Regions from separate parts of the Microbacterium wangruii genome, predicted to be linked through region 1. Evidence: predicted binding sites of a transcription regulator. Region 1 holds the regulator's gene; each other region holds the start of a gene.
What was found. Region 1 encodes HrcA, which represses chaperone genes, less so after heat shock. Its sites were predicted from a motif close to TTNGCACTCGNNNNNNNCGAGTGCNAA; they were not measured.
Positions count from the first base shown of each region.

Region 2: groES (co-chaperone GroES) is a predicted target of HrcA. The motif match lies at 2,085-2,111, and genes of this name have one in related genera.
Region 3: groL (chaperonin GroEL) is a predicted target of HrcA. The motif match lies at 1,356-1,382, and genes of this name have one in related genera.

Region 1 covers NZ_CP126742.1:1,667,791-1,677,565, forward strand. The annotation lists gene QNO26_RS07875 (histidine triad nucleotide-binding protein) at 1-55, opposite strand, end outside; gene QNO26_RS07880 (16S rRNA (uracil(1498)-N(3))-methyltransferase) at 118-852, opposite strand; gene dnaJ (molecular chaperone DnaJ) at 854-1,969, opposite strand; gene hrcA (heat-inducible transcriptional repressor HrcA) at 2,009-3,046, opposite strand; gene hemW (radical SAM family heme chaperone HemW) at 3,117-4,334, opposite strand; gene QNO26_RS07900 (DUF1990 domain-containing protein) at 4,334-4,984, opposite strand; gene lepA (translation elongation factor 4) at 5,028-6,872, opposite strand; gene QNO26_RS07910 (ExeM/NucH family extracellular endonuclease) at 7,123-9,775, shown strand, end outside.
Region 2 covers NZ_CP126742.1:2,619,989-2,629,763, reverse strand. The annotation lists gene tsaD (tRNA (adenosine(37)-N6)-threonylcarbamoyltransferase complex transferase subunit TsaD) at 1-119, shown strand, start outside; gene QNO26_RS12380 (hypothetical protein) at 116-781, shown strand; gene QNO26_RS12375 (THUMP-like domain-containing protein) at 814-2,004, opposite strand; gene groES (co-chaperone GroES) at 2,188-2,484, shown strand; gene rarD (EamA family transporter RarD) at 2,568-3,506, shown strand; gene QNO26_RS12360 (ABC transporter substrate-binding protein) at 3,690-4,952, shown strand; gene QNO26_RS12355 (ABC transporter ATP-binding protein) at 5,533-6,309, opposite strand; gene QNO26_RS12350 (ABC transporter ATP-binding protein) at 6,306-7,307, opposite strand; gene QNO26_RS12345 (branched-chain amino acid ABC transporter permease) at 7,297-8,274, opposite strand; gene QNO26_RS12340 (branched-chain amino acid ABC transporter permease) at 8,284-9,537, opposite strand.
Region 3 covers NZ_CP126742.1:959,881-969,655, reverse strand. The annotation lists gene groL (chaperonin GroEL) at 1-1,320, opposite strand, end outside; gene QNO26_RS04540 (cold-shock protein) at 1,504-1,704, opposite strand; gene QNO26_RS04535 (LytR C-terminal domain-containing protein) at 1,851-2,423, opposite strand; gene QNO26_RS04530 (DUF3263 domain-containing protein) at 2,433-2,693, opposite strand; gene QNO26_RS04525 (DUF2332 domain-containing protein) at 2,703-3,713, opposite strand; gene msrB (peptide-methionine (R)-S-oxide reductase MsrB) at 3,782-4,189, shown strand; gene QNO26_RS04515 (nitroreductase family protein) at 4,204-4,740, shown strand; gene QNO26_RS04510 (DMT family transporter) at 4,744-5,694, opposite strand; gene QNO26_RS04505 (LacI family DNA-binding transcriptional regulator) at 5,730-6,677, opposite strand; gene QNO26_RS04500 (zinc-binding dehydrogenase) at 6,765-7,700, shown strand; gene QNO26_RS04495 (NAD(P)/FAD-dependent oxidoreductase) at 7,760-8,557, opposite strand; gene QNO26_RS04490 (FAD-binding protein) at 8,554-9,087, opposite strand; gene QNO26_RS04485 (hypothetical protein) at 9,048-9,218, opposite strand; gene QNO26_RS04480 (SDR family oxidoreductase) at 9,462-9,775, shown strand, end outside.

The DNA of each region.
Region 1 (9,775 bases):
TCTCGGAGGGGATCTCGCCGTTGAGGATGCGTGTGAACACGCTCGGTTCGGTCATGGTCTCCAGTCTACCGAGCCGCGGCATCCCCGCTCCGGTTGCGGCCGGGCGCGTGGGCGACGTCACCAGCGGCCGATGGTGGCGTTGACGAGGGCCAGCGCCGCCGGTCCGGCGGTCGACGTGCGCAGCACCGTGTCGCCCAGTCGCACCAGGGTCGCACCGGCGTCGGCGAGGACCCGCAGCTCCTCGGGGGCGATGCCGCCCTCCGGGCCCACGACCAGCAGCACCTCGGCGTCGTCGGCAGCAGGGCGCCATGCGGTCAGTGCGACGGATGCCGTCGGCTCCAGCACCAGCATCCGCGCGGTCGCCGCGCGAGAGGCCAGCTGCCGGGTGGTGACGAGCTCGGTGACCTCCGGCAGCCACGCGCGGTGCGCCTGCTTCGCAGCCTCCCGGGCGATCGTCCCCCAGCGCGCACGTCCCTTCTCGGCCTTGCCGGCATCCCAGCGCGACACGCTGCGCGTGGCCTGCCACGGCATCACCTCGTCGACCCCGAGCTCGGTGGCGGCCTGCACGGCGAGCTCGTCCCGGTCGCCCTTCGCGAGCGCCTGCACGAGACCCACCCTCATCGCGGGAGCGGGTACCTCGGTGCGCTCGGTCACCTCGATGACCACCTCACGCGGCGACACCGATGCGCAGGCACCCGTGAGCCAGGCGCCTCGGCCGTCGCCGAGCGTGACGATCTCCCCTACGCGCACGCGGCGCACCGCTGCGGCGTGGTGGGCCTCGGCGCCTGTCAGCGTGATGCGGTCGCCGGGTCCGGCGGCGCCGGCCGCCGCGTCGACGAAGTGCAGCGCCATGTCAGCCCCGGAAGCGGTCGCGGAGCTTCGAGAACAGACCCTGGTGGAACTCGGCCAGCCGCGGTGCGGGAGCCTTGGTGCGCTTGGCGAAGTCCTCGATGAGCGCGCGTTCCTTGGCGTCGAGCCGGGTGGGGGTGACCACCTGCACGCCGACCCTGAGGTCGCCCCGCTGCGAGCCCCGTAGCGGCGTGATGCCGCGGCCCTTGATGGTCAGCACGTCGCCGGACTGCACGCCGGGACGGACCTCCAGTTCGACCGGCCCGTCGAGGGACTCGATCGTGGTGCTGGTGCCGAGGATGGCATCCGGCATCGACACCTCGAGGGTCGCGAGCAGATCGTCGCCGTCGCGGCTGAACGCCTCGTGCGCAGCCACCGTGACCTCGATGTACAGGTCGCCGTTGGGGCCGCCGGCCGGTCCGACCTCACCGGAGCCGGGCAGCTGCAGTCGCAGGCCGGTCTCGACGCCGGCAGGGATGTCGAGCGACACCGTGCGGCGGGCGCGCACCCGCCCCTGGCCCTGGCAGGTCGTGCAGGGGAAGGGGATGGTGGTGCCGTACCCCTGGCACACGTTGCACGGCTGCGAGGTGACGACGTTGCCGAGAAGGCTCCGCACGGTGCGCTGCACATGGCCGGTGCCGTGACAGATGTCGCACGTGGCGGGCTGGGTTCCGGGCTGGCAGCACGAGCCCGAGCAGGTCTCGCACAGGACGGCCGTGTCGACCTCGATGTCGCGGTGCACGCCGAAGATGACGTCGCCGAGCTGCAGCGTGACGCGCACCAGCGCGTCCTGGCCGCGCTCGCGGCGTGAGCGGGGCCGTCCGCCCCGACCACCGCCGCCGCCCGCGGCGCCGAAGAACGTCTCGAAGATGTCGCCGAAGTTGCTGAACCCGCCGCCGGCGCCGGCGAACGCGTTGTCGCCGCCCATGTCGTAGCGGGCACGCTGGTCGGGGTCGCTCAGCACGTCATACGCATGGGTGACCAGCTTGAAGCGCTCCGAGGCGTCGGCACCCGGGTTGACGTCGGGGTGCAGCTCGCGCGCCAGGCGACGATACGCCTTCTTGATCTCGTCGGGAGTCGCGTCACGCGACACGCCGAGTACGTCGTAGTGGTCAGCCACATTCGCCTTTCGTGCCGCGCGGACGCGGCGTCGGAACCGTCAGCGGTTGCTCTCGTCTTCTTCGAGCAGCCGGTTCAGATAGTGGGCGACGGCGCGGACGGCCGCCAGGTTCGAGGAGTAGTCCATGCGGGTGGGGCCCAGCAGTCCCAGTCTCGCGCGCGAGCCGGTCACGTCGTACTCGCCGGTGATGACGGATGCCTCCGCCAGCCCGAACGGCTCGTTCTCGCGCCCGATGCTCGCGGCGAGCCCCTGGTCGTCGGCGACCATCTCGGACATGAGCTTCAGCAGCGTGACCTGCTCCTCGATCGCCTCGAGGAGCGGGTAGATGCTGCCGCGGAAGTCCTGCTCGCGACGGGCGAGTGTGGCGCTGCCCGCGAGCACCAGGCGATCCTGCCGGAACTCCTCGAGCTCTTCGGCCACCACGCCCGCGATCGCGCGCACGGCGCGGTCGAACGCGTCGGGCTGGGCGGGCGCGGCCAGCAGGTCGGCCACCGCCTGCGCGCCGTCGCGCACGCTGCTTCCGGTGAGGAGCTCCGCCAGACGCGCGCGCACCCGCGTCATGCCGTCCTCCCCCAGATCGGTGGGAACCGACGCGATGCGCTGCGACACACGCCCGATGTCGGTGACGACGATCACGATGACCCGGCCGCCGCCGAGGTCGACCAGCTCGAGATGGGAGACGTGCGCCCGCGCGAACGACGGGTACTGCACGATCGCGACCTGCCCGGTGAGCCGCGTGAGGGCGCGCACCGTGCGCGCGAGGAGGTCGTCCAGATCGCCGGCGCCGTCGAGGAAGGATCCGATCGCGGTGCGCTGGGCGGGAGTGAGGGGGCGCAGCTGGGCGAGGTGGTCGACGAAGACGCGGTACCCCTTGTCGGTCGGCACACGCCCCGACGAGGTGTGCGGCGCGACGATGAGCTCCTCATCCTCCAGCTGGGCCATGTCGTTGCGGATCGTCGCCGCGGAGACGCCGAAAGCGTGCCGGTCGACGATCGCCTTGCTGCCGACGGGTTCGTTGGTGTCCACATAGTCCTGGACGATCGCCCGCAGCACCTGCAATCCGCGTTCGCTGACCATGTCACTCCCTCCCCGTTGGCACTCTTCTCTCGCGAGTGCCAATTCTACCGCGGTGAGGTCGTTGCTCGCGTCAGGCGGTGAGGGCGCGCACGACCGCGTCGGCCAGCAGCCGACCGCGGCGGGTGAGCACGAGGGTTCCGTGCACGGCCGCGGCCCCGTCGACGAGGCCGTCCGCGATGAGCCCGGCGACCGCGCCGCGGCCGGCGGGGGTGACCTCGGCCAGCGCGAGGCCCTCACGGATGCGCGAGCGCAGCAGCACGTCCTCCAGCCGGCGGGATGCCGCGTCGGGGCGTTCCCGCCCGGCGGCGGGCGACTCTCCGGCGGCGAGGCGCTGCGCGTAGGCGGCGGGGTGCTTCACGTTCCACCAGCGCAGACCGGCGACATGACTGTGCGCGCCCGGACCGTAGCCCCACCAGTCGGTGCCGCGCCAGTAGGCGAGGTTGTGCCGCGAGCGGTGGGACTCGTCCCGCGCCCAGTTGGACACCTCGTACCACTCGAAGCCGGCAGCGGCGAGCGTCTCGTCGGCGAGCTCGTACATGTCGGCCTGCAGGTCGTCGTCGGGCGCGGGCACCTCGCCGCGACGGATCTGACGATGCAGCTTCGTCCCCTCCTCGACGATGAGGGCGTAGGCCGAGATGTGGTCGGGAGCGAGGCCGACCGCGGTCTCCAGCGATCGCTCCCAATCGGCGAGGGTCTCCCCCGGCGCGCCGTAGATGAGGTCGACGCTGACATCGAGTCCCGCCTCGCGCGCTGCGGCGACGGCGGTGGCCACGTTGTCGGGGTCGTGCGTGCGGTCCAGCGCCGCCAGCACGTGCGCGACGGCCGACTGCATGCCGATGGACAGCCGGGTGACGCCCGCCCGCGCGAGCTCTGCCACACCGGCGGGGGTCACGGTGTCGGGATTCGCCTCGACGGTGACCTCTGCCCCGTCGGCGATGCCGAACGTGTCGCGCACGCCGTCGAGCATGCGCGCCAGGTCGCCCGACGGCAGCAGCGTGGGCGTCCCACCGCCGAAGAACACCGTCTGCGCGGGGCGCAGCGGACCCGCGGCCGCGAGCACACCGCGCGACAGGGAGATCTCGTGCAGCAGCGTGTCGGCGTACTGATCCTGTCTCGCCCCGCGCAGCTCACCCGCTGTGTAGGTGTTGAAGTCGCAGTAGCCGCAGCGCACACGACAGAACGGGACGTGCAGGTAGACGCCGAAGTCGGTCCCGGCATCCGTCTGGAGGTCGGCGGGCAGAGCGCCGTCGGCCGGCGCGGGCTCACCCACGGGCAGAACGGAGGGCATCAGGATCCGGTGGTGTACAACGGCGAGATCGCGCGCAGGTAGCCGAGGAACAGCTCGCGGCGGCGGCGGCGCACGAGCGGCGGCATCAGACGGTACAGCGCGGCGGTCGGGGCATCGAAGGCGCGCACGGTGAACCAGACCTCGTCGTTCTCGCGCCACTCGACCATGAACGATTCCTCGCCGCTGACGACGGAGCCTCCGACGGTGCCCAGGGCGAACCCGACGCGGCGGGCCTCCTCGACGCAGAAGATCACGCGCAGCTCGGCGTCGGCCCGATGCCCGCGGATGCGGCCGTGCACGCGCACCGTCGTCCCCGCGCCCACGTAGGGGGTGCCGTCGGCGTCGTAGCGCTGCTCGGCCTCACGCCGGCTCGGCGCGACAGGGGTTCCCTCGGCGTCGAACGCGACACCCGCGTAGCCCGGCCCGGACGCGGGCCGCACATCGGTCAGCTGCAGGCCGGCGCCACGCTGCGCGCCCCACGACAGCAGCGCGTCGCCGGCGGAGCGGAATCGCGCTTCGCCGCTGCCGATGCGCCACGACTCATGGGCGGGGATGCTGCGCTCCGGCGGGTACTGCAACAGGTCGGACGCCTGCGTCGCCCCGACGGCGGCGTAGTCGACCGTCTCATCCCTGAAGGTCCCGCGGCGCATGTCTCCAGCCTACTTCGTGCGTGTGTGCCCGACGGCGGCCAGGCTACTTCTTGCCGTCGACGTCGCCCGACAGCGCGGCGATGAACGCCTCCTGGGGCACCTCGACGCGTCCGACCATCTTCATGCGCTTCTTGCCCTCCTTCTGCTTCTCGAGCAGCTTGCGCTTTCGGGTGATGTCGCCGCCGTAGCACTTGGCGAGCACGTCCTTGCGGATGGCGCGGATGTTCTCTCGTGCGATGATGCGCGCGCCGATGGCCGCCTGGATGGGCACCTCGAACTGCTGACGCGGGATCAGCTTGCGCAGCCGCTCGGTCATCAGTGTGCCGTAGGCGTAGGCCTTCTCACGGTGAACGATCGAGCTGAAGGCATCCACCTTCTCGCCCTGCAGCAGAATGTCGACCTTGACGAGATCGGCGGTCTGCGACCCTGCCGGCTCGTAGTCCAGGCTGGCATAGCCCTGCGTGCGGCTCTTCAGATGGTCGAAGAAGTCGAACACGATCTCGCCGAGCGGCATGTTGTACCGCAGCTCGACACGGTCCTCGCTGAGGTAGTCCATGCCCAGCAGCGTGCCGCGGCGCCCCTGGCAGAGCTCCATGACCGTTCCGACGTAATCCTTGGGCAGCAGGATGCCGACCTTGACGACGGGCTCGGACACTTCGGCGACCCGCCCGTCGGGGTACTCGCTGGGGTTGGTGACCGTGATGGTCTCACCGGTGTCGGTCAGCACCTCGTAGGTCACCGACGGGGCGGTGGTGATGAGGTCGAGCCCGAACTCGCGCGAGAGGCGCTCGGTGATGATCTCGAGGTGCAGCAGCCCGAGGAACCCGCAGCGGAAGCCGAAGCCCAGGGCGACCGACGTCTCGGGCTCGTACTGCAGGGAGGCGTCGGACAGCTTCAGCTTGTCCAGTGCTTCCCGCAGCTCGGCGTAGTCGCTGCCGTCGATCGGGTAGATGCCGGAGAACACCATCGGCTTCGGATCGGTGTAGCCCGGCAGCGCCTCGGTGGCGGGCTTGCGGTGGGTGGTGATCGTGTCGCCGACCTTCGACTGGCGCACGTCCTTCACACCCGTGATCAGGTAGCCCACCTCGCCCACACCCAGGCCCTTGGTCGGCACCGGCTCGGGGTTGGAGACGCCGATCTCGAGCAGCTCGTGCGTCGCCCTCGTCGACATCATCTGGATGCGCTCACGCGGCTCCAGCTTGCCGTCGATCATGCGCACGTACGTCACGACGCCGCGGTAGGAGTCGTAGACCGAGTCGAAGATCATCGCCCGGGCCGGCGCGTCGGGGTCGCCGACGGGCGCGGGGATGTCGCGGACGATGCGGTCGAGAAGCTCCTCGACGCCCACACCGGTCTTGCCGCTGACGCGCAGCACGTCTTCGGGGTTGCCGCCGATGAGGCCTGCGAGCTCGGCCGCGAACTTGTCGGGGTCGGCGGCAGGCAGGTCGATCTTGTTCAGCACCGGGATGATGTGCAGATCGTTCTCGAGGGCCAGGTACAGGTTCGCCAGGGTCTGCGCCTCGATGCCCTGTGCGGCATCCACGAGCAGGATCGCCCCCTCGCAGGCGGCGAGGGACCGGCTGACCTCGTAGGTGAAGTCGACGTGCCCCGGGGTGTCGATCATGTTCAGCGCGAACGTGTCGCCGCCCGCAGCCCAGGGCATGCGCACGGCCTGCGACTTGATCGTGATGCCGCGCTCGCGCTCGATGTCCATGCGGTCGAGGTACTGGGCGCGCATGTCGCGGTCCGACACCACGCCGGTGATCTGCAGCATGCGGTCGGCCAGCGTGGACTTGCCGTGGTCGATGTGGGCGATGATGCAGAAGTTGCGGATCTGCGCGGGCGGCGTGGCAGCGGGCGCGAGCGGCGTGAGGGCACGGGGTGACATGTCGCGTCGAGTCTACCGGGGTGGGTGGTGACTCGCGGGCGCGCCGCGAGCAGAGGCGCGGGCGCGGGCTCACGTCGCCTGGGCGCGCGATGGTAGGGGCTCGCGGTGGCGACACGCCAGGCGCCGTCAGATGAGAACAAGTTAACCCGGATGTCGCCGATCTGACACCGGGAATGAGCCCTTCGCTCAGTAGCGTGGCCCAGGTCTGCGCGATTCCCCCACGCGCCCGACCCATCACAGGAGATCGATCGTGACGCAACGCCCTCTTCCCGATTCCGCGCGCCGGGCGCTGCGGCGGCCGCTGGCCGCCCTCACCGTGGCCGCGACCGTCGCCGCAGGCATCGCCTTCGCGCCTGCCGCGCACGCTGCCGTGAGCGTCGACGCCCCCGTCGTCATCGCGGAGGTGTACGGCGGCGGCGGCAACTCCGGTGGCGCGTACCAGCGGGACTTCATCGAGCTCGCCAACCGTTCCGGTGCGGCGGTGGACCTCTCCGGCTACAGCGTGCAGTACGCCTCGGCCACCGGCGGCACCTGGCAGGTCACGGCCCTCACCGGACAGGTGCTTCCCGCCGGCGGCCGGCTGCTGATCGGCCAGGCCACCGGAACCGACACGACCCAGCCGGCGTTCGAAGCCGACGTCAACGGATCCATCCCCCTCAGCGGCAGCCAGGGCAAGGTCGCCCTGGTGTCCTCCCTCACCCCGCTCTCCGGCGCGAACAGCCTGGTCGATCTCCCCCAGGTCGTCGACTTCGTCGGCTGGGGCGGCGCCACGCACTTCGCCGGCAGCGCAGCCGCACCGGGAACCACGAACGCGCAGAGCGTGAGCCGCGACGAAGCGGCCACCCACACCGCGGACAACGCCGCGGACTTCGCCGCAGGTGCGCCGACCCCGCAGGGACTCGGCACCGGCGGCGGCGACCCGGAGCCCGAGCCGGAGCCGGAGCCGGAGCCCACCGTCGTCGCGATCGCAGACATCCAGGGAGCGCAGGCGGAGTCCCCGCTCGTCGGCCGCACCGTCACGACGACGGGCGTGGTCACCGCGCACTACCCGACCGGCGGTTTCGGCGGCTACGTCATCCAGACCCCGGGAACCGGCGGTGCCCTCGACCTCGCCTCCCACAGGGCATCCGACGCCGTCTTCGTCCGCGCACCCGAGGCCGTGTCGGAGGTCGCCCTCGGCGACACCGTCGACGTCACCGGCGTCGTCGGCGAGTACCAGGGCCTCACCCAGCTGAGCGTCTCCCCCGGTGACGCGGCCGTGGTGGCTCCTGCCGCCCCGCCCGTGCCCGCCACCGTCGGCTGGCCCGCCGACCCCGCCCAGCGCGAGGCGCTCGAGTCGATGCTGGTCGCCCCGCAGGGACCGTTCACGGTCACCAACACGTACTCGACCAACCAGTACGGAGAGGTGGGGCTCGCCGCCGGCGACGCCCCGCTGCGCCAGCCGACCGACGTCGCCCGCCCCGGCAGCCCCGAGGCCGCCGCCATCGCCGCCGACAACGCCGCGCGCGCCGTCACACTCGACGACGGCACGAGCATCAACTTCCTGAGCGCCGCCAACAGCGCACTGACCCCCGCCTACGTCTCGCTCGGCGAGCCGATCGTCGTGGGCGGAGGCGTGGAGTTCAGCGAGCCGGTCATCGTCGACTTCCGCAACGGCTCCTGGAAGCTCAACCCCATCGTGCCGCTGACGGCCGACGGCTCCGGGGCCGACGGGATCCTCTTCACCAGCCCTCGCACCGCGGCGCCGGAAGACGTGGGGGGCGACCTGTCGATCGCGTCGTTCAACGTGCTCAACTACTTCACCACCCTCGGCACCGACACCCCCTCGTGCGTCGCCTACACCGACCGCTTCGGCGACGGCGTGACGGTGCGCCAGGGCTGCGATCAGCGCGGCGCGTGGGACGCACAGGACCTGCAGCGCCAGCAGGACAAGATCGTCGCGGCGATCGAGCAGCTCGATGCCGACGTCGTGGGCCTCATGGAGATCGAGAACTCCGCCGCCCTCGGCGAAGAGGCCGACGAAGCCACTGCGACCCTCGTGGACGCGCTCAACGCCGCGTCGGAGCAGGAGAAGTGGGCGTACATCGCGTCCTCCGAGGACCTGCCCGACCTGTCGCAGCAGGATGTCATCACCAACGCGATCATCTACCAGCCCGCGGCCGTCTCACCCGTGGGCGCTGCGATGGCGCTGGGCGACCAGAGCGGCGCGGACCAGGCGTTCGGCAACGCCCGTGAGCCCATCGCGCAGGTGTTCGAGCCCTCCGACGGCGGCGAGCCGTTCCTGTTCGTCGTGAACCACTTCAAGTCCAAGGGCTCCCCCGGTCCGTGGCCGGGCGACGCCGACACCGGCGACGGACAGGGCGCATCGAACGAATCCCGCGTGCGCCAGGCGACCGCGCTGCGCGACTGGGTCGCCGACGTGCAGGGCGACGTGGATGCCGTCGCGCTCGTGGGCGATTTCAACTCCTACGGCGCGGAGGACCCGCTGCAGGTGCTGTACGAGGCCGGTTTCGCCGGCGCAGAGGCCGCGTTCGACGTGGCCACGCAGTCCTACAGCTTCTCCGGTCTGTCCGGCTCGCTCGATCATGTGCTGCTCAACGACGCCGCTCTCGGCCGCGCCACCGGCGCGGACATCTGGAACATCAACTCCGGCGAAGCCCTCGCCCTGGAGTACAGCCGGTTCCGCTCCCACGGCACCGAGTTCTACGCGCCCGACGTCTACCGCTCCAGCGACCACGACCCGATCAAGGTGGGTCTGAGCGCCGAGGCGGCCCCGACGGTGCTGACGCTGCTCGGGATCAACGACTTCCACGGCCGCATCGACGCCAACACGGTGAAGTTCGCCGGCACCGTCGAGCAGCTGCGCGAGGGCGCGGCCGGTGACGTGCTGTTCCTCTCGGCGG
Region 2 (9,775 bases), 950 kb from region 1:
TCGCAGGGCTCGCCGCCGAGCTCATCACCGCGGGCCGGCCGCCCTCGACCCTGCACTTCGGCGCGGACTCGACGCTGCCGGTCACCGAGATCCAGGTGGCTGAGGAGGTGCCCGCATGAGCGACGAACGCCCGGATGCCACGCGCCGCCGCCGCCGCGACGCGGGTGCGACGGAGTCGACTCCTGCCGCGCCGCCGGTTGCGCCGTCCGGCGCGGCCGTCCCGCCGCCCGCCGCAGCCGCGGTCCCGCCGCCCGCCACTGCCGCGTCGCCCGCCGCGGCCGTCCCGCCGCCGCCACCCGCCGTCTCACCGTCGTGGCCCGCCGTCCCCCCGCCGTTGCCCGACCCGTCGCCCGCCGCAGACCCGTTGCCCGCCGCAGACCCGCGGGTCGAGCCGCCGTCACCCGACGTCGTCCCCGCCGACGAGGCGCCGCGGCTGCCGGGGGAGCACCGGGGCGGCTTCCATCGCCTCCCGACCGCGCCGGTGGACGTCGCGGTCGCCACCACCGGCACGGTTCCCACCTGGACCGAGCCGCAGCGCCCCGGCGTCGGCATCGCCGGATGGGCCCTCGGATTCGCGATCGTCGCGGTCGTCGTCTCGTGGTTCGTCGGCTGGGGCTTCCCCCTCGGCATCGGCGCGGCCGTGGCCGCGATCGTCGCACTGTGCCGGCCACTGGAGAGCCGCCCCATCGCGGTGTGGGCGCTCGTGCTCGGCGTGCTGTCCGTGCTGTACAGCGCGGGGTGGCTCGTGTGGGCCGCACAGACGTCCGACCTGCTCGGCTGACGGCGCCCGGGGCGTCAGCGCGCCCCGCGGGCTCAGACGACGCGGTCTGCCAGCAGCGCCAGCCGCTTGCTGCCCACGCGGGTGAGCAGCAGGGTCGCCGAGGCGGTGCCCGACAGCTTGAGCTTCGTCCGCAGCGTCGCCGGGTCGACGTCGACCCCGCGCTTCTTGATCTCCAGGGTGCCGATGCCCCGCTCGCGCAGCGCCTTGGACAGATTCTTCACATCGGCCGGCAGACGCTCGCGCACCCGGAAGCTCGACACGAACGGGCTCGTCATGGCGGCCTCGCCGGTGAGGTACGCGATGCCCGGGGCGAGCATCCCGGCATCCAGCCGCCGGGCGACCTCGCCGATCAGCCTGGCGCGGATCACGGCGCCGTCCGGCTCGTGCACGAACGCGCCGAGCTCGCGCACCGGTGCGTCGGGTGCGTCGGCGGCGGCGGTGATCTCATGGGCGGTGTCGCCGCGCAGCACGAGGGCGGCACGGCGGATGCCGGGACGCGCGAGGCGGCCGGTCCACACGACGAGTTCGATGGTCGAGCCGTCGACGCTGATCCACTGCGCCTCGACGTCGGCCGGCAGGGCCGTGCGGTCGAAGGCAGGACCCAGCTTGATGCCCGCCGGCGTTTGCTCGGCCAGCGAGAAGACCCATTCCAGCGAGGGCGACCAGGCGTCGGGGCCCAGTCGGGTGGTCTCGGTGTGACCGGCGGTACGACGGGCCGGATCGAGCCAGACCGCGTCGACCGAGGGGACGTCGAACGACTCCGCGCGACCGTGGTGCACCCGCACCTGCTGGCCGAACGGGGCGAGGTTGTACGCCGCGATCGCCGCGGTCACCTCGTCGGCTTCGACGGCCTCGACCTCCAGGCCCAGGGCGGCCAGGCCCAGCGCGTCGCCGCCGATGCCGCAGCCGAGATCGGCCACGCGGGAGAAGCCGGCGTCGCGGAAGCGGCCGGCGTGACGCGCGGCGACCGCCAGCCGCGTGGACTGCTCCAGGCCCGCGCGCGTGAAGAGCATCCGATCGGCGAACTCGCCGAACTTCGCCTCTGCCTTCACCCGCAGCCTGGCCTGGCCGACGACGGCGGAGACCAGATCAGGGGAGTGCCCCGCAGCCCGCAGTCGCGACACCGCAGCGGCCGCGTCGGCGGTGCTGCGGATGGGACCGGTCGCGTCGAGCAGCCGCAGCCCTTCGGGGGTCAGCAACGCGGTCAGCTCGGACAAGTCCACCCGTTCAGCCTAGGGTGGCCGGCCGTCGCGCGCCGCCACGTGGCTGCGCGACCGGCCGGCGTCACGGGGCGTCACCTCGACTGGCACTCGCGTTGCATGAGTGCCAGTGCGCCCGTACACTTGCGTTAGCACTCTCAACAGGTGGGTGCTAACGAGTCTTCAGTTCCAAGAAAGAGGTAGACCGTGTCGGTTTCCATCAAGCCGCTCGAGGACCGCATCGTCATCAAGCAGGTCGAGGCCGAGCAGACCACCGCCAGCGGGCTGGTCATTCCTGACACCGCGAAGGAGAAGCCCCAGGAGGGCGAGGTCGTCGCCGTGGGCCCCGGCCGCATCGACGACAACGGCAACCGCATTCCGCTCGACGTCGCCGTCGGCGACCGCGTGATCTACAGCAAGTACGGCGGCACCGAGGTCAAGTTCGGTAGCGACGAGCTGCTCGTGCTGTCGGCCCGCGACGTGCTGGCTGTCGTCGTCCGCTGATCGGACTGCTCTTCACTTCTGAAGGCCCCGGATGCCACTGGCATCCGGGGCCTTCGTCGTTGCGGCGGCTCTAGGCTGAGGCGGTGACGACAGCCCCTGCCGCCGACCCCGCCCGCGAGCGCCTGCTCGGCGGGGTGTACGCCTTCGCGTCCTACTTCCTGTGGGGCTTCATGCCCCTCTATTTCCTCGTGCTCGCCCCCACCGGCCCGTGGGAGGTCGTGTCCTGGCGGGTGCTGCTGTCGTTCGTCTTCTGCCTGCTGCTGCTGACGGTGACCCGGTCGTGGCCGAAGATCATCGCGATCGTGCGCCGGCCGCGCCTGCTGCTGTGGACGGCCGTCGCCGGGGCGCTGATCTACGTCAACTGGCAGGTCTTCCTCATCGCCACGCTCACGGGCCACGTGCTCGAGGCGAGCCTCGGATACTTCATCAATCCGATCGTGACGGTGCTGCTCGGGGTGCTGGTGCTGCGTGAGCGCCTGCGGGTCACGCAGTGGGTCGCCCTCGGCATCGCCGCAGCGGCGGTCGTGGTCATCGTCGTCGGCTACGGCGCCTTCCCGTGGATCGCCCTCACCCTCGCCGCCTCGTTCGGCCTGTACGGGCTGGTGAAGAAGCAGCTGGGTCCGGCGGTGGATGCCGTCAGCGGCCTGACCCTCGAGTCGTTCTGGCTGCTGCCGGTCGCGATCGTGCAGCTCATCGTCGTCGGCGCGACCACCGGTATCACGATGGGCACCGCCGGTATCGGGCACGCCGTGCTGCTCGGGCTCGCCGGGGTCATCACCGCCACGCCGCTGCTCTTCTTCGCCGCCGGCGCGCGGCGTGCGCCACTGACGGTCATGGGCCTGCTGCAGTTCGTCGCGCCCATCCTGCAGTTCGCGATCGGGGTGTGGCTCGGTGAGGACATGCCGCCCGAACGCTGGGCGGGCTTCGCGCTGGTGTGGCTCGCGCTCACCCTGCTCACCGCCGACTCGCTCCGTCATGCCCGGCGGCCGCGCGGGGTGGACGACCTCGGCGCGGTGACCTGAGCGGATGCCGTCGCTCCGGCATCCGCTCATATCAAATGCGGGCGCCGCCGTTATCGTTCCGAGACTGTTCTGTTTCAGACCGTTAACACATCGCAACATTGCGGGTGAGGAGCGGGGTTTAGGTTGGGACCCACTGGCACGGCGCCCGACCTTCCGTGTCTTTCACCACAATTAGGGAGCACTATGAGCGTCTTCACACGTTCGCGCCGTTCCTCGTTCCTCGGCGTCGTCGCCGTGGCCGGGGCGAGCGCGATGATCCTGGCCGGCTGTGCCGGTACGAGCGAGCCCGCAGAGACCTCCGCGGGGCCGACCGAGGAGCGCGAGGCACTCACCCTCAGCATCGGCACCGTTCTGCCGCAGACCGGCTCGCTGGCATACCTCGGCCCGCCGGAGGAGGCGGGTGTGGGCCTGGCCGTCGCCGAGATCAACGAGGCGGACAAGGGCATCACCGTCGAGGTGGAGTACGGCGACTCGGGTGACACCGACAACAAGGCCTACGAGACCACCGTGCCGCGCCTGCTCGGCAACGGGGTGCAGGCCCTCATCGGCGCCGCGTCGTCGGGTGTGACCAAGCTGTTCCTCGACCAGGCCGTCGGTGCCGGCGTCATCACGTTCTCGCCGGCGAACACGTCGCCGGACTTCACGACGTGGGACGACGACAACCTCTACTGGCGCACCGCCCCCAGCGACCTGCTGCAGGGCGAGGTGCTCGGCAACCTCATCGCGGAGGACGGCCACAAGGCCCTCGGCATCATCTACCTGAACGATGCCTACGGCACCGGCCTCGAGGCCGCGCTGAGCGAGACCTTCACCGCCACCGGTGGCGAGGTCGTCGCCAGCGAGTCGTACAACCTGGGTGACACGAACTTCAGCGCACAGGTCTCGTCGATCCTCGCCGAGAACCCCGACGCCATCGCGGTGATCGGGTTCGAGGAGACGGCGACCATCGTCCCGTCGTTCGTGAACAGCGGCTTCGACGGCGCGAACTTCTACTTCGTGGATGGCAACATCTCGCAGTGGGGCGCCGACATGCCGGTGTCGATCGAGGGATCGAAGGGCACCCAGCCCGGCCCGGTGCTTTCGGACGACTTCCAGGAGCGCCTGTCGGCCCAGTGGCTCGAGCAGGACGGCAGCGAACTGGTCGACTTCAACTACGCGGCGGAGTCGTACGACGCCGTCGTGCTGCTGGCGCTCGCCGCACTCGCGGCCAACTCCTCCGACCCGGGCGACATCGCCGGTGCGCTGGCGGAGGTCTCGGGCGGCTCCGGCGATGGTGAGAAGTGCGAGTCGTTCGCCGACTGCGCCGACATCATCCTCGACGGTGGCACCGCCGACTACGACGGCTACTCCGGTGGCGTCGCGTTCGACGAGGCCGGCGACCCGACCGAGGCGACGATCGGCATCTTCCAGTACGGCGCCGACAACATCCACACGCGCGTCAACTGACGCCGCGCGAAAGGCCCCGGAGCGTGCTCCGGGGCCTTTCCCGTGCCCGCGGCGTGCCCGTGCCCGCGGCCTGCCCGCGCCGGTGCCCGCCGGCGCTGCCCCGTGCCTGCGCGTGCACGCCGGTGCCCGCCCGTGCTGCTCGAGTGTCGCGTTTGGCTGGTTGCTGCGCGGGGCAGGGTCCGTTTGCGACACCGGAACAGGCCGCGCGATGCCCCGCGGTTCGCGGTGCTGACGCGTGCACGCCGGTGCCCGCCCGTGCTGCTCGAGTGTCGCGTTTGGTCGGTTGCTGCGCGGGGCATGGTCCGTTTGCGACACCGGAACAGGCCGCGCGATGCCCCGCGGTTCGCGGTGCTGACGCGTGCACGCCGGTGCCCGCCCGTGCTGCTCGAGTGTCGCGTTTGGCTGGTTCCTGCGCGGGGCAGGGTCCATTTGCGACACCGGAACAGGCCCGCGCTGGCCCGTGCCGCGGCGCCCGCGCGCGCTGGCCCGGCCCGCGGTGCCTGCCCGTGCACGGCTCACGCGCGCGAGAAAGGGGGGTGGATGCCGTGGCATCCACCCCCCCTCGTCCGGGCGCCCCGCGTCAGTCGTCTTCGCCGAGCGTGCCCAGGTACAGTCCGATGACCTTCGGGTCGCTCAGCAGCTCGCGGCCGGTGCCCTGGTACGCATCGCGCCCCTGGTCGAGCACGTATCCGCGGTCGCAGATCTGCAGGCAGCGGCGCGCGTTCTGCTCGACCATGATGATCGTCACGCCCGCCTTGTTGATGTCGGAGACGCGGATGAACGCGTCGTCCTGGCGCACCGGTGAGAGGCCGGCGCTGGGCTCGTCGAGCAGCAGCACCGCCGGGTCCATCATGAGCGCACGGCTCATCGCCACCATCTGGCGCTCGCCGCCCGAGAGCGAGCCGGCGCGCTGCTTGAGTCGCTTGCCGAGCTCGGCGAAGATCCCGGTGACGAATTCCAGCCGCTCGGCGTAGGCCTTCGGCCGCTGATAGAGACCCATCTGCAGGTTCTCCTCGATCGTCAGCGACGGGAAGACGTTGTTCGTCTGCGGCACGAAGCCCACTCCGCGCTGCACGAGCTTGTCGGATTTCAGTCCGACGATGCTCTCGCCGTTGAGCGTGATCTCGCCGCCCCGCACCTTCACCATGCCGAAGATCGCCTTGAGCAGCGTCGACTTGCCGGCGCCGTTGGGGCCGATGATGCCGATGAGCTCACCGCGATGCGCCACGAGATTGGCGTTGTTGATGATGTTGATACCCGGCAGGTATCCCGCGGTCAGATCGTCGACGCTCACCACGACTTCCGAAGACACCGCGGTGGCGCCGCCGGGGCCTGCGCCGGTTGAGGGCTCGCTCACTTCGTCTCCTCCTCGGCTTCGGCGATCGACGCCTCTTCCTCTTCGTGGATCTCCTCCAGCAGCGCCATCGCGGACGTGTCCAGCTCTCCCGCGACGCGACCGGTCACCACGCCGAGGTCGACGTCCTGATGCGCGCCGAGGTAGGCATCGATGACCGACTTGTCCTGCATGACGCTGTCGGGCGGACCCTCGGCGACGACCTTGCCCTCGGCCATCACCACCACCCAGTCGGCGATGTGGCGCACCATGTGCATGTCGTGCTCGACGAACAGCACGGTCATGCCGAGCTCCTTGAGATCGAGGATGTGGTCCAGCAGCGACTGCGTCAGTGCCGGGTTCACCCCCGCCATCGGCTCGTCGAGCATGACCAGGTTGGGGTCGCTCATCAGCGCCCGCGCCATCTCCAGCAGCTTGCGCTGACCGCCCGACAGCGATGCGGCGTAGTCGTCGGCCTTGGTGTCGAGCTTGAACCGCGCCAGCAGCTCGCGGGCCTTCTGCTCGATCTCGGTCTCCTGCTTGCGCCAGAGGAAGGGCAGCATGCTCGTCCAGAACCGCTCGCCGATCTGCTTGGTGGCGCCCAGCTTCATGTTCTCCAGCACCGTCAGGAGAGACAGTGCCTTGGTGAGCTGGAACGTGCGCACCTGGCCCATGCGGGCGACCTTGAACGACGGGATGCCGGACAGCTGCTGGCCGTCGTAGCTCCACGTGCCCGAGTTCGGCTTGTCGAAGCCGCAGAGCAGGTTGAACAGCGTGGTCTTCCCCGCGCCGTTCGGCCCGATCAGCGCGGTGATCGCGTTGCGCGGGATCTCCAGGTGCTCGACGTCGACGGCCGTCAGGCCGCCGAAGCGACGGGTGACGTTGTCGGCGATGAGGATCGGGTCGACCTTCGCGACGCCGGGGACCGGTTCGCCCTTGGCCAGGCCGCCGGTCTTCGGGCGGCGGATGCTGCCGGTCGACGGCGGCGGCTCGGGTGGCGACTGAGGCGTGTTACTTGACAAAGGTCAGCTCCCTCTTGTTGCCGAGGATGCCCTGCGGGCGGAAGATGACGAGCAGCATGAGCGCGACGCCGACGAAGACGAAGCGCAGGGTGCCCGCCTGGATGGGCGAGATCGGCAGGATGCCCTGGGACGCGAGTGCCGGGAGCACCCCGTCGAGGAATGCCATGATCACCCAGAAGATCACCGCGCCCAGTGCCGGACCGAACACGGTGGCGGCGCCGCCGAGCAGCAGGATCGTCCAGATGAAGAACGTGAGGCTCGTGGTGTACGTCGCCGGCACCACCGCCGAGGGCAGGGCGAACACGACGCCGCCCATCGCCCCGAAGATGCCGCCGAGCACGAGGGCCTGCATCTTGTAGCCGAAGACGTTCTTGCCGAGCGAGCGCACGGCATCCTCGTCTTCGCGGATGCCCTTGAGCACGCGGCCCCACGGGCTGCGCATCACCGACCACACGATGAGGATCGCCACGGCCAGCAGGAACAGGCCGAACACCCGCACCCACAGTTCGGTGGCGGTGTAGACCCACGGGCCGAATCCGTACGTCCCTTCGGGGAACGGGTTCGCCGCGCGGAAGCCGGCGTGGTAGCCGCCGAGACCGTCGGCCGAGTTGGTGTACTCGTCGAAGGCCGTCGTCGTGAACAGCAGGCGCACGATCTCCGCCGCCGCGATCGTCACGATGGCGAGGTAGTCCGCACGCAGGCGCAGCGTCGGGATGCCGAGGATGAGCGCGAACACGCTCGCCGCGACCATGCCGACGATGATGCCGACCCACCAGGGCAGCCCGAACGACAGGATCGAGATCGCGTAGCTGTACGCGCCGATGGCCATGAATCCGGCCATGCCGAAGTTGAGCAGTCCGGCGTAGCCGAAGTGCACCGCGAGGCCCGTCGCCGCGAGGGCGTAGGCGATCGTCGTCGGGCTGAACAGCCACCCCGCGGTGTTGTTGAGAATGCCTCCCCAATCCATGGTCGCCTCCTATCCGAGTCTCTCTTTGCGGCCCAGGATTCCCTGGGGCCTCACCAGCAGGATCAAGATGAGGACGACCAGCGCCCCCACGTACTTCAGGTCCGACGGCAGCCAGAGGGTCGAGACCTCGACCAGCAGACCGACGATGATGGCGCCGACGAGGGCGCCGAACGCGGTGCCGAGACCGCCGAGCGTCACGGCGGCGAAGATGAGCAGCAGGATGTGCACGCCCATGTCCCACCGCACGCCGGGGCGGAAGTAGCCCCACAGGATGCCGGCGAGCGCCGCGAGGGCGGCGGCCATCATCCAGACGATGCGGACGACCCGGTCGACGTCGATGCCCGACGCGGCGGCGAGCCCGGGGTTGTCCGAGATCGCGCGGGTGGCCTTGCCGACGCGGGTGCGCAGCAGCCACAGTGCCACCGCCACGATGACGATGATGCTGATGCCCATCGACATCAGGCTCACCGGAGACAGCTGCACCGCCCCGAACAGCGGGATGCGGGTGGAGCCGGCGCCGGGCAGCTGATACGTCGAACCGGTGAGGAAGTACTGATACAGGTATCGCAGCGCCAGCGACAGGCCGATGCTGACGATCATCAGCGGCACGAGGCCGATCCCGCGGCGGCGCAGCGGCCGCCACAGCCCGGCATCCAGCGTCCAGCCGAACGCTGCGCCGACGATGACCACGACCGGGATCGTGATCCACATCGGCACCTGCCAGAACGTCCCCATGACGATCGCGATGATCGCGCCGAAGGTCACCATCTCGGCGTGGGCGAAGTTCGTCAGACCCGTGGTGCCGAAGATGAGCGAGACGCCGATGGCGGCGAGGGCCAGCAGCAGACCGAAGTTCAGGCCGTTGAAGATGCGCTCGACCAGCTGGTCGATGAACGACGTGGTCTGGCGCACCCCCTCGCCGAGGAACAGGTTGACGATCTTCGAGCCGGTGAGGCCGAACTCCACCTCCTGCGACGCCGATTCGCCTTCGACGATCACGCCGTCGGGAAGCGTGGACTCGTCGACGGTGAGGGTGTACGGGTCCTTCTCGGGAACATAGAGGCGCCAGCGGCCGTCGGCGCCGGTGACGGTCTCCGCTTCGAAGCCACCACCCTCGATCCCGACGGTGACGTCGGGGACGGGCTCGTCGTCGAAGGTGATGACACCGCCGAAGTAGTAGTCGGTCTGCTCCTGATCGCCACCCGGGGTGTCGGGCGGTGTCGTCGCGGCGTGTGCCCCTGTCGGGGCTGCCAGCAGGGCCATAGCCGCAGCAAGGAGAAGACCGACGAGGACACCCAGCCATCGGGGGCTGCGTCGCTGCGTCGTCGTGGTGGAACTCACGGAACCTCCGCTTTCGGTACGGGAGGCCGATTCGCGGGTTCGACATCAGCCTCGATGTACGACGGTATGAGCGTAATGTGTCGGCGTTGTTTCGCCTACGGTACGTTTCCAAGCCGTTCTCACGCGGCGCGGCGCGACCCGGACATCGGCACGATGCGGT
Region 3 (9,775 bases), 710 kb from region 1:
GATGTTCGCACCGGTCGCCTCGTCACCGGTCAGCTCGAGGGCGTCGAGCGCCTTCTTGCCGGCCTGGATGAGCGCGACGCCGCCACCGGCGACGACACCCTCTTCGACGGCGGCCTTCGCGTTGCGAACGGCGTCCTCGATGCGGTGCTTGCGCTCCTTCAGCTCGACCTCGGTGGCCGCACCCGCCTTGATGACGGCCACGCCGCCGGCGAGCTTGGCGAGACGCTCCTGGAGCTTCTCGCGGTCGTAGTCGCTGTCGGTGTTCTCGATCTCGCGGCGGATCTGGGTCACGCGACCCTCGATCTGAGCCGAGTCGCCCGCACCTTCGACGATGGTCGTCTCGTCCTTGGTGATGATGACCTTGCGCGCGCGGCCGAGCAGGTCGACCGTGGCGTTCTCGAGCTTGAGGCCGACCTCTTCGGTGATGACCTGGCCGCCGGTGAGGATCGCGATGTCCTGCAGCTGCGCCTTGCGACGGTCGCCGAAGCCGGGGGCCTTGACGGCGACCGACTTGAAGATGCCGCGGATCTTGTTGAGCACCAGCGTCGCGAGAGCCTCGCCCTCGACGTCCTCGGCGATGATGAGGAGCTCCTTGCCCTCCTGGATCACCTTGTCGACGATGGGCAGAAGGTCCTTGATGTTCGAGATCTTCTGGTTCGCGATGAGGATGTACGGGTCCTCGAAGACAGCCTCCTGGCGCTCCGGGTCCGTGACGAAGTAGGGGTTGATGTAGCCCTTGTCGAAGCGCATGCCCTCGGTGAGCTCGAGCTCGGTGCCGAAGGTGTTGGACTCCTCGACGGTGACCACACCCTCCTTGCCGACCTTGTCGATCGCCTCGGCGATGAGCTCGCCGATGGAGGCGTCAGCGGCCGAGATCGACGCGGTGGCAGCGATCTGCTCCTTCGACTCGACCTCCTTGGCCGACGACAGCAGCTCGGCGGTGATGGCCTCGACGGCCTTCTCGATGCCGCGCTTGAGCGAGATCGGGTCGGCGCCGGCTGCGACGTTGCGCAGGCCCTCGCGGACGAGCGCCTGGGCGAGGACAGTGGCGGTGGTGGTGCCGTCACCGGCGACGTCGTCGGTCTTCTTGGCGACCTCCTTCACCAGCTCCGCACCGATCTTCTCGAACGGGTCGTCGAGCTCGATCTCCTTGGCGATCGAGACGCCGTCGTTCGTGATCGTGGGGGCGCCCCACTTCTTTTCGAGCACGACGTTGCGACCGCGCGGGCCGAGCGTCACCTTGACGGCGTCGGCGAGGATGTTCAGGCCGCGCTCGAGACCACGACGGGCCTCTTCGTCGAAAGCGATGATCTTTGCCATGTGTGTGTTCGTCCCTCCCGGACGTCGGAATGTCTTTAGCACTCAACAGGAGTGAGTGCTAAGCCATTCTGGCACTCGCCCCTGGGGAGTGCAAGCCACGCCGGGCGCGTCGGGACACACGTCGACACACGTCGAGAGGGTCGGATGCCGCGGCCACGCGAGGCGCCGGCATCCGCGGACGCCTCAGAGCGGCCGAACAGCCTCCGCCTGCGGGCCCTTCGCGCCGGTGCCGAGGGTGAACTCGACCTGCTGGCCCTCTTCGAGCACGCGGAAGCCGCTCATCTCGATGCTCGAGTAGTGAACGAAGACGTCCTGGCCGTCGGCGACGGTGATGAACCCGAAGCCCTTCTCAGCGTTGAACCATTTGACGGTGCCCTGGGCCATGTGAATCTCCTGTTGCTGGATGTGACGACGCCAGCGTAGCCAGCGGCCGCCTCGCGTCACGGCCGCAGCGGGCACTGTTGACGCGGGCGCCCCGAAGTCTTCACATCGGCGAAACACAGCACGCCGGAGGTGGCGCTCGGTGCGGCTCAGGGAGCAGGCGTGTCCATGCCGGACCCGATGCGGTCCACGCCGAGCACGACCGCCAGCTGCCGCGATTCAGGGTCGTCGACCGGCTGATACACGTCGCTCTGCACGACCTCGGCGCCGCCGATGACCTCGGCGAGGGCGAGGGCCGCGGCCTCATCGGTGGCGAAGGGGTAGTACACCGTGGTGGTGGCGAAGTCCCGCGACCCGGCATCGCCGGCCAGCACGAGATCCGGCGACCAGCCGGCAGCGACGATCTGGTCGCGGGCGCGCGTGGCCAGTCCGGCTTCGGGCGTGGCGTTGAGCACGAGCACGTTGTACTCGGTGTCGAGCTCCGGGGTCACCACGGGCGCCGGGACGGCCGTCGGCGCGACCTCGGGATCGAGGCTCACGCGGCCCGTGAGCACCAGCGTGCCGAAGATGCCGACGGCGACCAGCACGACTGTTGCGACGGCGGCCCACAGCAGCACGACCCAGCCTCGCATGCGCGGATTCTCCGCGCGGTGCGCGCCCACACGACCGCTGCCAGGGGGCAGCTGATCGAAGCGATCCTTCGGGTAGGTCGTTCTCGGCACTGTGAAATGCTACCTGGCCACGCGCGGGCTCATCGCGACGCGGGCTCGGCGGGCCTGCTCCCGCGCGTCCCGGATGCGCCGCAGCCGCGACACCATCATCGGGTCGTACTCCAGCGCTTCGGGGGTGTCGATCAGCCGGCCCAGCAGCTGGTAGTACCGCGCCGGCGACAATCCCAGGTGGGCGTGGATCGCCTCTTCCTTGCGCGGACCGTGACGCGACCAGCCCGATTCGAAGTCGAGGATCGCGCGATCGCGGGGGGTCAGCGGCACCCTTCCACGCTAACGCGGCCGGGCGGCATCCTCTGCGCGCCACTCCACGTACGAGCCGAGCGGATCGACGGCGGCGAGCACCTCGCCGTCGAGGGCGAGGGCGAAGCCGCCTGGCCAGGTCTGCGGGTCGACCGGCTGCGTCCACCCGTCGTGCAGGGTCGGGGCGTCGAGGGTGATCCAGCGGCCGGCGGCACGCGCGGCGTCGATCATCGCCCGCCGCCCGGCCCACGGCACGAAGGCGAGCACGCCGGGCGTGGTGACGACGAGCGTGGCATCCGCCGGCGCCTGCCGCGCCACCTCGGCGATGAGCGCGGCCCCGTCGCCGGCGACGAGCAGGGGCGGGTCGGATGCCGCGATGCGCAGGGCCTGGCGCACGCGCTCGGCCCGCCCGGTCTCCCCCGGCCACACCAGACCGGTGAGCCACGCCTCGGTGTCGGGCAGGGCGGGGTCCAGTGGCGCGAGGTCGATACCCGCCCGCCACACCACCTCGGGCAGACGCAGCGGCGGCACGGCCTCGCCCCGCAGGTCGCTCTCGAGGGTGACCGCAGACGGACCGTCGGGCGGATCGAGCGCGATGACCTCGCCGTCGGGGCGGCGGTACCGGTACGAGTAGCGGTCGGGGTAGAGGCACAGTCCGGCGCTGGCGCCGACCTCGAGCAGCGCGATCGGGCCGGGCACGAGCGCGAGGGCCGGCAGAAGCGCCGCACAGCGCAGCGGCTCATTGGTCTGCACGCTGCGCCGACCGCATTCGGTCACGACGGCATCGGCGTGCTGGGCCAGCCACGACGCCCACGAGGGGTAATCGGTCTCGGGCGCGCCGAGCAGCCGGGTGACGGCGAAGACGAGGGGCGGCTGGCGCCGCTCGGGAGGGATGCGCGCGAGCAGCTGCTGCACGGATCCGTCCGTGGCCACGCCCTGCGCCCAGGCGCGGTAGAGCTCGGAGCGGCCGGGCGCCTCGTCGCGGGCGAAGCGGGCGTAGCGTTCGCGCACCGCTCCGGCGGCATCCTCGGGAATCGTCACCCTCTCATTGTGCGCAGACGGAACACGCTGCCCTGCCGTCGGGTTGAATGGAGTGACGAAGGAGAGACATGACTTACGCGGTGAACAAGAGCGAAGACGAGTGGCGCCAGGAGCTGGGAGCCGAGCAGTACGCGGTGCTGCGCCAGGCGGCCACCGAGCGCCCGTGGACCGGCGAACTGCTGGATGAGAGCCGGGCCGGCCTGTACGCGTGTGCCGCGTGCGGCGCGGAGCTGTTCCAGAGCGGGACCAAGTTCGACTCGCACTGCGGGTGGCCGAGCTTCTACGAGTCGGTGCGCCCCGAAGCGGTGCAGCTGATCGACGACACCAGCCACGGCATGGTGCGCACCGAGGTGCGCTGCGCGAACTGCGGCTCGCACCTGGGGCACGTGTTCCCCGACGGATTCGGCACGCCCACCGGCGACCGCTACTGCATGAACTCCGTCGCCCTGCAGTTCACGCCGGAACAGCCCGAGTGAGCGCCCTCGACGCGATGCGGCGGCGCCGCTCGCTGTCGAAGGTGACCGACGACGCCCCCACGCACGAGCAGCTGCTCGAGCTGGTGGCGGCGGCGGGGCGGGTGGCCGACCATTCCGAGCTGAAGCCGTGGCGGCTCATCGAGCTGCGCGGCGACGATCGCCTCACCCTCGGCCGCGCCATCAACAAGGCCGAGGGCGAGAAGGGTGCGTCGTCGAAGCCGCTGCGTGCACCGCTGCTGATCGCGGTGGTCGCCAGCCCGCGCAAGAGCGAGAAGGTGCCGTACTGGGAGCAGGAGGCGGTGGCATCCGGTGTCGCCCATGCGCTGAGCCTGCTGCTGGACGAGGCCGGGTGGGGCGTCATCTGGCGCACCGGTCACTACACCCGCGCCAAGGCCGTGGCGAAGGCGCACGGGCTGAAGAAGCACGAGCGGCTTCTCGGCTGGCTCTACGTCGGTGGCAGGCCCGAACGCTCCCGCGACGCCCGCGAGAAGGTCATCGACGCCGAGCGGTTCGTGAGCAGGATGCCGGCTCCGAAGAAGCCGCTCTCGTAGCCTTCAGCGGGCGCGGCGTCGGCGCCACGGCACCGCCGCGACCACGACCGACGCGAGGGCGACGGTCGCCATGGTCAGTGCCGTGCCGACGCTCGGGCCCGCCGGAGCCGGCCACACGAGGTCGAGCGCGACGGATGCCGCCAGCTGCCCGGCCACCGAGGCGAGGCCCAGCAGCAGCACGCCGGTGTGGACCACCAGCGCGGCCGACAGGAAGATGTAGACGACTCCGAGCGCTCCGCCGACATAGAGCCAGAGCTCGGTCGGCAGCGCCGCGGGCGGACCGGTCACGGCGACGCCCACGCCGGCGGCGACGAGCAGGCACAGCGATCCGCCGATGAAGTTCACGAGCGTGGCGGTCAAGGGAGTCCCGACGCGCTGGCGCAGCCGCCCGTTGGTGGCCTGCTGCCACGCGATGCCGACGCCGGCGGCGAACGGCAGCAGCAGCATCCACATCGGGGCGTCGACCCGACCGCCCGTGAGCGCGATCGCGACCGCAGCCAGCGCGAGCACGCCGCCGAGCACCCGCCCGGTGGTGACGGCGACGACTCCGGAAGGCCCGTAGCCGAGGCGGTCGAGCACGAGACCGCAGACGGTCTGGCCCGCGACGATGCCGACGGTGAACAGGGCCACGCCGATCAGTCCGACGGCGAGGCCCTGTGTCGCGACCGTCAGGGCGCCGGCCGCACCGCCGCACAGCATCCAGAAGGGGATGCGCCGCTCGCGCACGCCGGATGCCAGTCGGCCGAATCCGCGGCGGCCGGCCGGAAGCGCCAGCGACGCGACGGTGAGGATCAGCAGGCCGGAGCCGAAGGAGATGAAGGCGGCGACGAGTCCGTCTTGCAGCCGCACGCCCAGCTGGCCGTTCACCCGCGCCTGCACCGCCGTCATCACACCGATGAGTGCGGCGCCGCCCAACGCCACCCAGACGGGCAGGCGACGGGACTCAGTGGGCACTCGCGGCAGTCTACTGGCGGGGGGATGCCGGCTCGTCACGCCGTCTCCCGCACGACGACCCGCGACGGGTTGTGGTGCCACTGCCCGGGATCCAGCCCCAGCGCGACGCGCGCCGCGCGCCTGCCGTAACTCTCCGCGTCGATGCGGAAGGTGGTCAGGGCGGGCCGCCACAGCCGCGCGAGCTTTCCCTCGTCGAATCCGATGACCGCGAGGTCTGTCGGCGCCTGCAGACCGGTCGCGGCCATCGCGGCGAGCACCGCGATCGCGACGTCGTCGTCGTAGGCGGCGACCGCCGTCACCGCCGTATGCCGGGCGAGCCGGTCGACCTCGCGACACCACGCGTCGTGGTCGTCGTCGACGTCGAGGCGCACGACCGACAGGTCGAGGCCCAGGGTGCGGGCCGCGCGCCTCGCCTGCGCCTCGCGCACGCGGGTGAGTTCGGTGGCCGGAGTGAGCGAGGCGAAGGCGATGCGGCGGTGCCCACGGTCGGCCAGATAGCGCAGCTGCTGGCTGGACTGGAAGGCGAACCCCACATGGGCGCCACCCCGCTCACCCGAGACGCGGTCGTCCTCGATGCTGTCCGACATGAGCGAGGCGAGATCGAGGACCGCCCGGGGAGCGACCGCGTCGAGCACCTCGCGCGGCACGGCACCCCCGGCCGACTCGGTCGGGGTGGTGACGATGAGCGCATGACCGAGCGAGCGGAGCTCATCGGCCATCCCCCGGATGAATCCGTTGAGGCTCTCCCCGATGACGACGGGGCCGGTGTTGAAGATGACGACCCGCGCCGTCCCCTCCCGCAGGGTGCGCGCCACGGCGTGCGGCAGGTATCCGAGCGTCGTCGCGGCCTCGCGCACCCGCTCGCGGGTGGTCTCGCGGATGGTCTGGCCCGGCGTCTCGTTGAGCACGTAGCTCACCGTCGCCGTGGAGACGCCCGCCTCGCGCGCGACGTCACGGATGGTCGGCCGGCGCTCATCCCGCATGCGCAGAAGTTATCACTTAACCGATTAAGTGCCTAGCCTGAAATCGGGTGCGCCTCCGGCGCGCCGCCAAGACAGAAGGAGCATCAGATGAAGGCATGGCAGTACGAGGGCGGCCGCAAGCCGATCGCGCTCAACGAGGTTCCCGAGGCGACGGCAGGACCCGGCGAAGTCGTCATCGACGTCAAGGCGGCGGGGCTGTGCCACAGCGACATCATGTACATGGAGATGGGCGAGGCCGTCATGCCGTTCCTGCCGATGACGCAGGGCCATGAGAACGCCGGCGTCATCAGCGCCATCGGCGAAGGCGTCACCGGCTGGAGCGTCGGCGACGTCGTCGGCGTGTGCTCGTCCGGTGTGCGTCCGCCGCTGGGCATGTTCGCCCACGGGGGCTTCGCCGACCAGCTCGTCGCGACCGCCGCCGACCTCGCTCGCGTGCCCGAAGGCCTCGACCTGTCGCTCGCCGCACTCGCCACCGACGCCGGCATGACCTCGTATCACGCGATGATGAAGACCGGCGGGGCGAAGGCCGGCATGAAGGTGGGCGTCATCGGCTACGGCGGACTCGGGCAGATCGGCACGCGCGCCGCGGTGCTCGCCGGCGCCGAAGTGCACGTCGCCGAGGTGAAGGAAGACGTGTGGCCGCTCGCGCTGGCCGCCGGTGTCACCGCCGTCGTGAAGGATGCCGACGAGTGGGCGCGACAGGGCTTCGACCTCGTCGTGGACTACGCCGGGTTCGACACCACCGCCAAGGCACTCGCAGCCGTGCGCCGTGGCGGCACGGCCGTGCAGGTGGGGCTGGGCAAGCCGACCTTCACCGTGCCCACCAACGCGATCCTCGGCAAGAACCTGCTCGGGTCGCTGGGCGGCAGCGTGACCGACATCGAGGAGGTCTTCGCGCTCCTGCTGTCGAAGGAGATCGAGCCGGTCTACAGCGAGATCGCGTTCGACGAGATCGGCGCGGGCCTCGAGCGGCTCAAGAACAACCAGGTCACCGGGCGCCTCGTCGCCCGCTTCGGGGACTGATAGCGGGTGCGGCGGGGGCGTGAGCCCTCGCCGCACTCCCCTCATCCGGCGCCCTTCCTTCACCCGGCGAGCACGCGGTGCACGGACGCGACGGCGCTGGAGCCCTCTCCCACGGCAGCGGCGACCCGCTTCATCGACCCGCGGCGCACGTCGCCGGCGGCGAAGACCCGTGGAATCGATGTCTCGAACGGCAGCGGCTCCCGCCCGAGCGGGCCCCAGATCCGGCGCGCCGGCGACGTGACGTCCGTCCCCGTGCGGATGAACCCCGCCTCGTCGCGGGCGATGCGCGGCAGCCACGCCGTGGCCGGGTCGGCTCCGATGAAGCAGAAGACCCCGCGCGCGACGACGTCGCCGACGGTGTCGATCTGCACGGCCTCCAGCGATTCCTCCCCCTCGAGCCCGACCAGGTGCGAGCGGGTGTGCACCTGGATGCGGGGGTCCTCGGCGATGCGCTCGACGAGGTACGACGACATCCGCGCGCCGAGGTCGTCGCCCCGCACCACGAGGTGCACCGGCGACCCGCTGGATGCCAGATACAGCGCCGCCTGTCCCGCCGAGTTCGCGCCACCCACCACGACCACCGGCGACCCGGCGACCTGTTTGAGCTCGAGCGGCGTGGCCGCGTAGTGGATGGCGCTGCGCTCGAAGTCCTCCCACCGGTCCAGGTGCAGCCGCCGGTACGCCGCGCCGGAGGTCACGATGGCCGCCCGCCCGTCGATCGCGCGGCCGTCGGCCAGCTCCACCCGCACACCGGTCGCGGTGGGGGTGAGCCCGACCGCCTCGCAGGGCGCGCACACGCGGACGCCGAACTTGATCGCCTGCAACGATGCCTGTCCGATGAGGTCGCCGCCGCTCACACAGAACGGGAACCCCAGGAAGTTCTCGATGCGGGCGGTGGACGCGGCCTGCCCGCCGGGGCGACGGATTCCAGCAGCACGGTGCTGAGCCCCTCGGAGGCGGCGTAGATCGCGGCGGCGAGGCCTGCCGGCCCTCCCCCGATCACCACCACGTCGGCGTCGCCCTCCTGCGTGGGCTCGTAGCTGAGGCCGAGCTGGTCGGCGACGAGGCCGGGCGTCGCCCGCACGAGCGGCTCGCCCTGGATGAACGCGATCGGCAGGTCGTCGGCGGAGTAGGTGTGCGCGGGATGGGTGACCGCCTCCCCCGGCGGCAGGGCGACGGCGGCGTGCACGAGATCCAGCCGTTCGGCGAACCGCCGCAGCGCCAGGAAGTCCGCCGAGCTCTCGGTGCCGACGAACTTCAGCGTCATGGCCGCGGGCCCCCGCCGCAGCGATTCCCGCCGCGCCCACAGGGCGTGCAGGATCACGTCGCCCAGGTCGTCGTCCTCGGTCAGCAGCCGGCGCAGATTGCCGCGCGACAGCCGGCGCATGCGGCCGGGCCGGTGGCGCGCGCCGAGAGGAACGCGCGCTGGCCGTTGAGCAGGCCCAGTTCACCCGCGAAGGAGCGCGGCCCGACGACGGTGATCACCGCCTCGTCGACCCACGCCAGCGCGTCGCGCACGATCTCGAGCTCCCCGGTCTCGACGCATGGCGCGCACCTTGTCTGCGATGGAGTCCGTGCGAGGGCGCGGGGAACGCGTGCGCCGCTCCTCAGAACTCACAGGGATGGTGGAATGTCCGCTCACCAGACCTCCGCTCGGGTCGTGCCAGCAGACAACCACCGTTGGGGTGCCGGATCAAGAACGTGCGCCGCGATCATGCGCCGGTGACCCGGCTACCCCTCGCGCGTGACTATCGTCGGGGCATGACTTCTCTGCGCGTCCTCTTTCTCGGCGGCACCGGCACCATCAGCACCGCGTGCGTGCGGGCGGCCGTCGCGGCCGGTCACCACGTCACCGTGTTCAACCGCGGCAACCGCGATCGCGACCTGCCCGAGCAGGTGCAGCACGTCACCGGCGATGTGCGCAACGCCGACGACATCCGCGCTGCGGTCGGCGACGGCGTCGACGTCGTCGCCGACTTCCTCTCCTTCGTCCCCGAGCACGTCGAAACGGTGCTCGCCGCCGCCGAGGGCCGCACCCGGCAGTACATCTACATCAGCTCGGCATCCGCTTACGA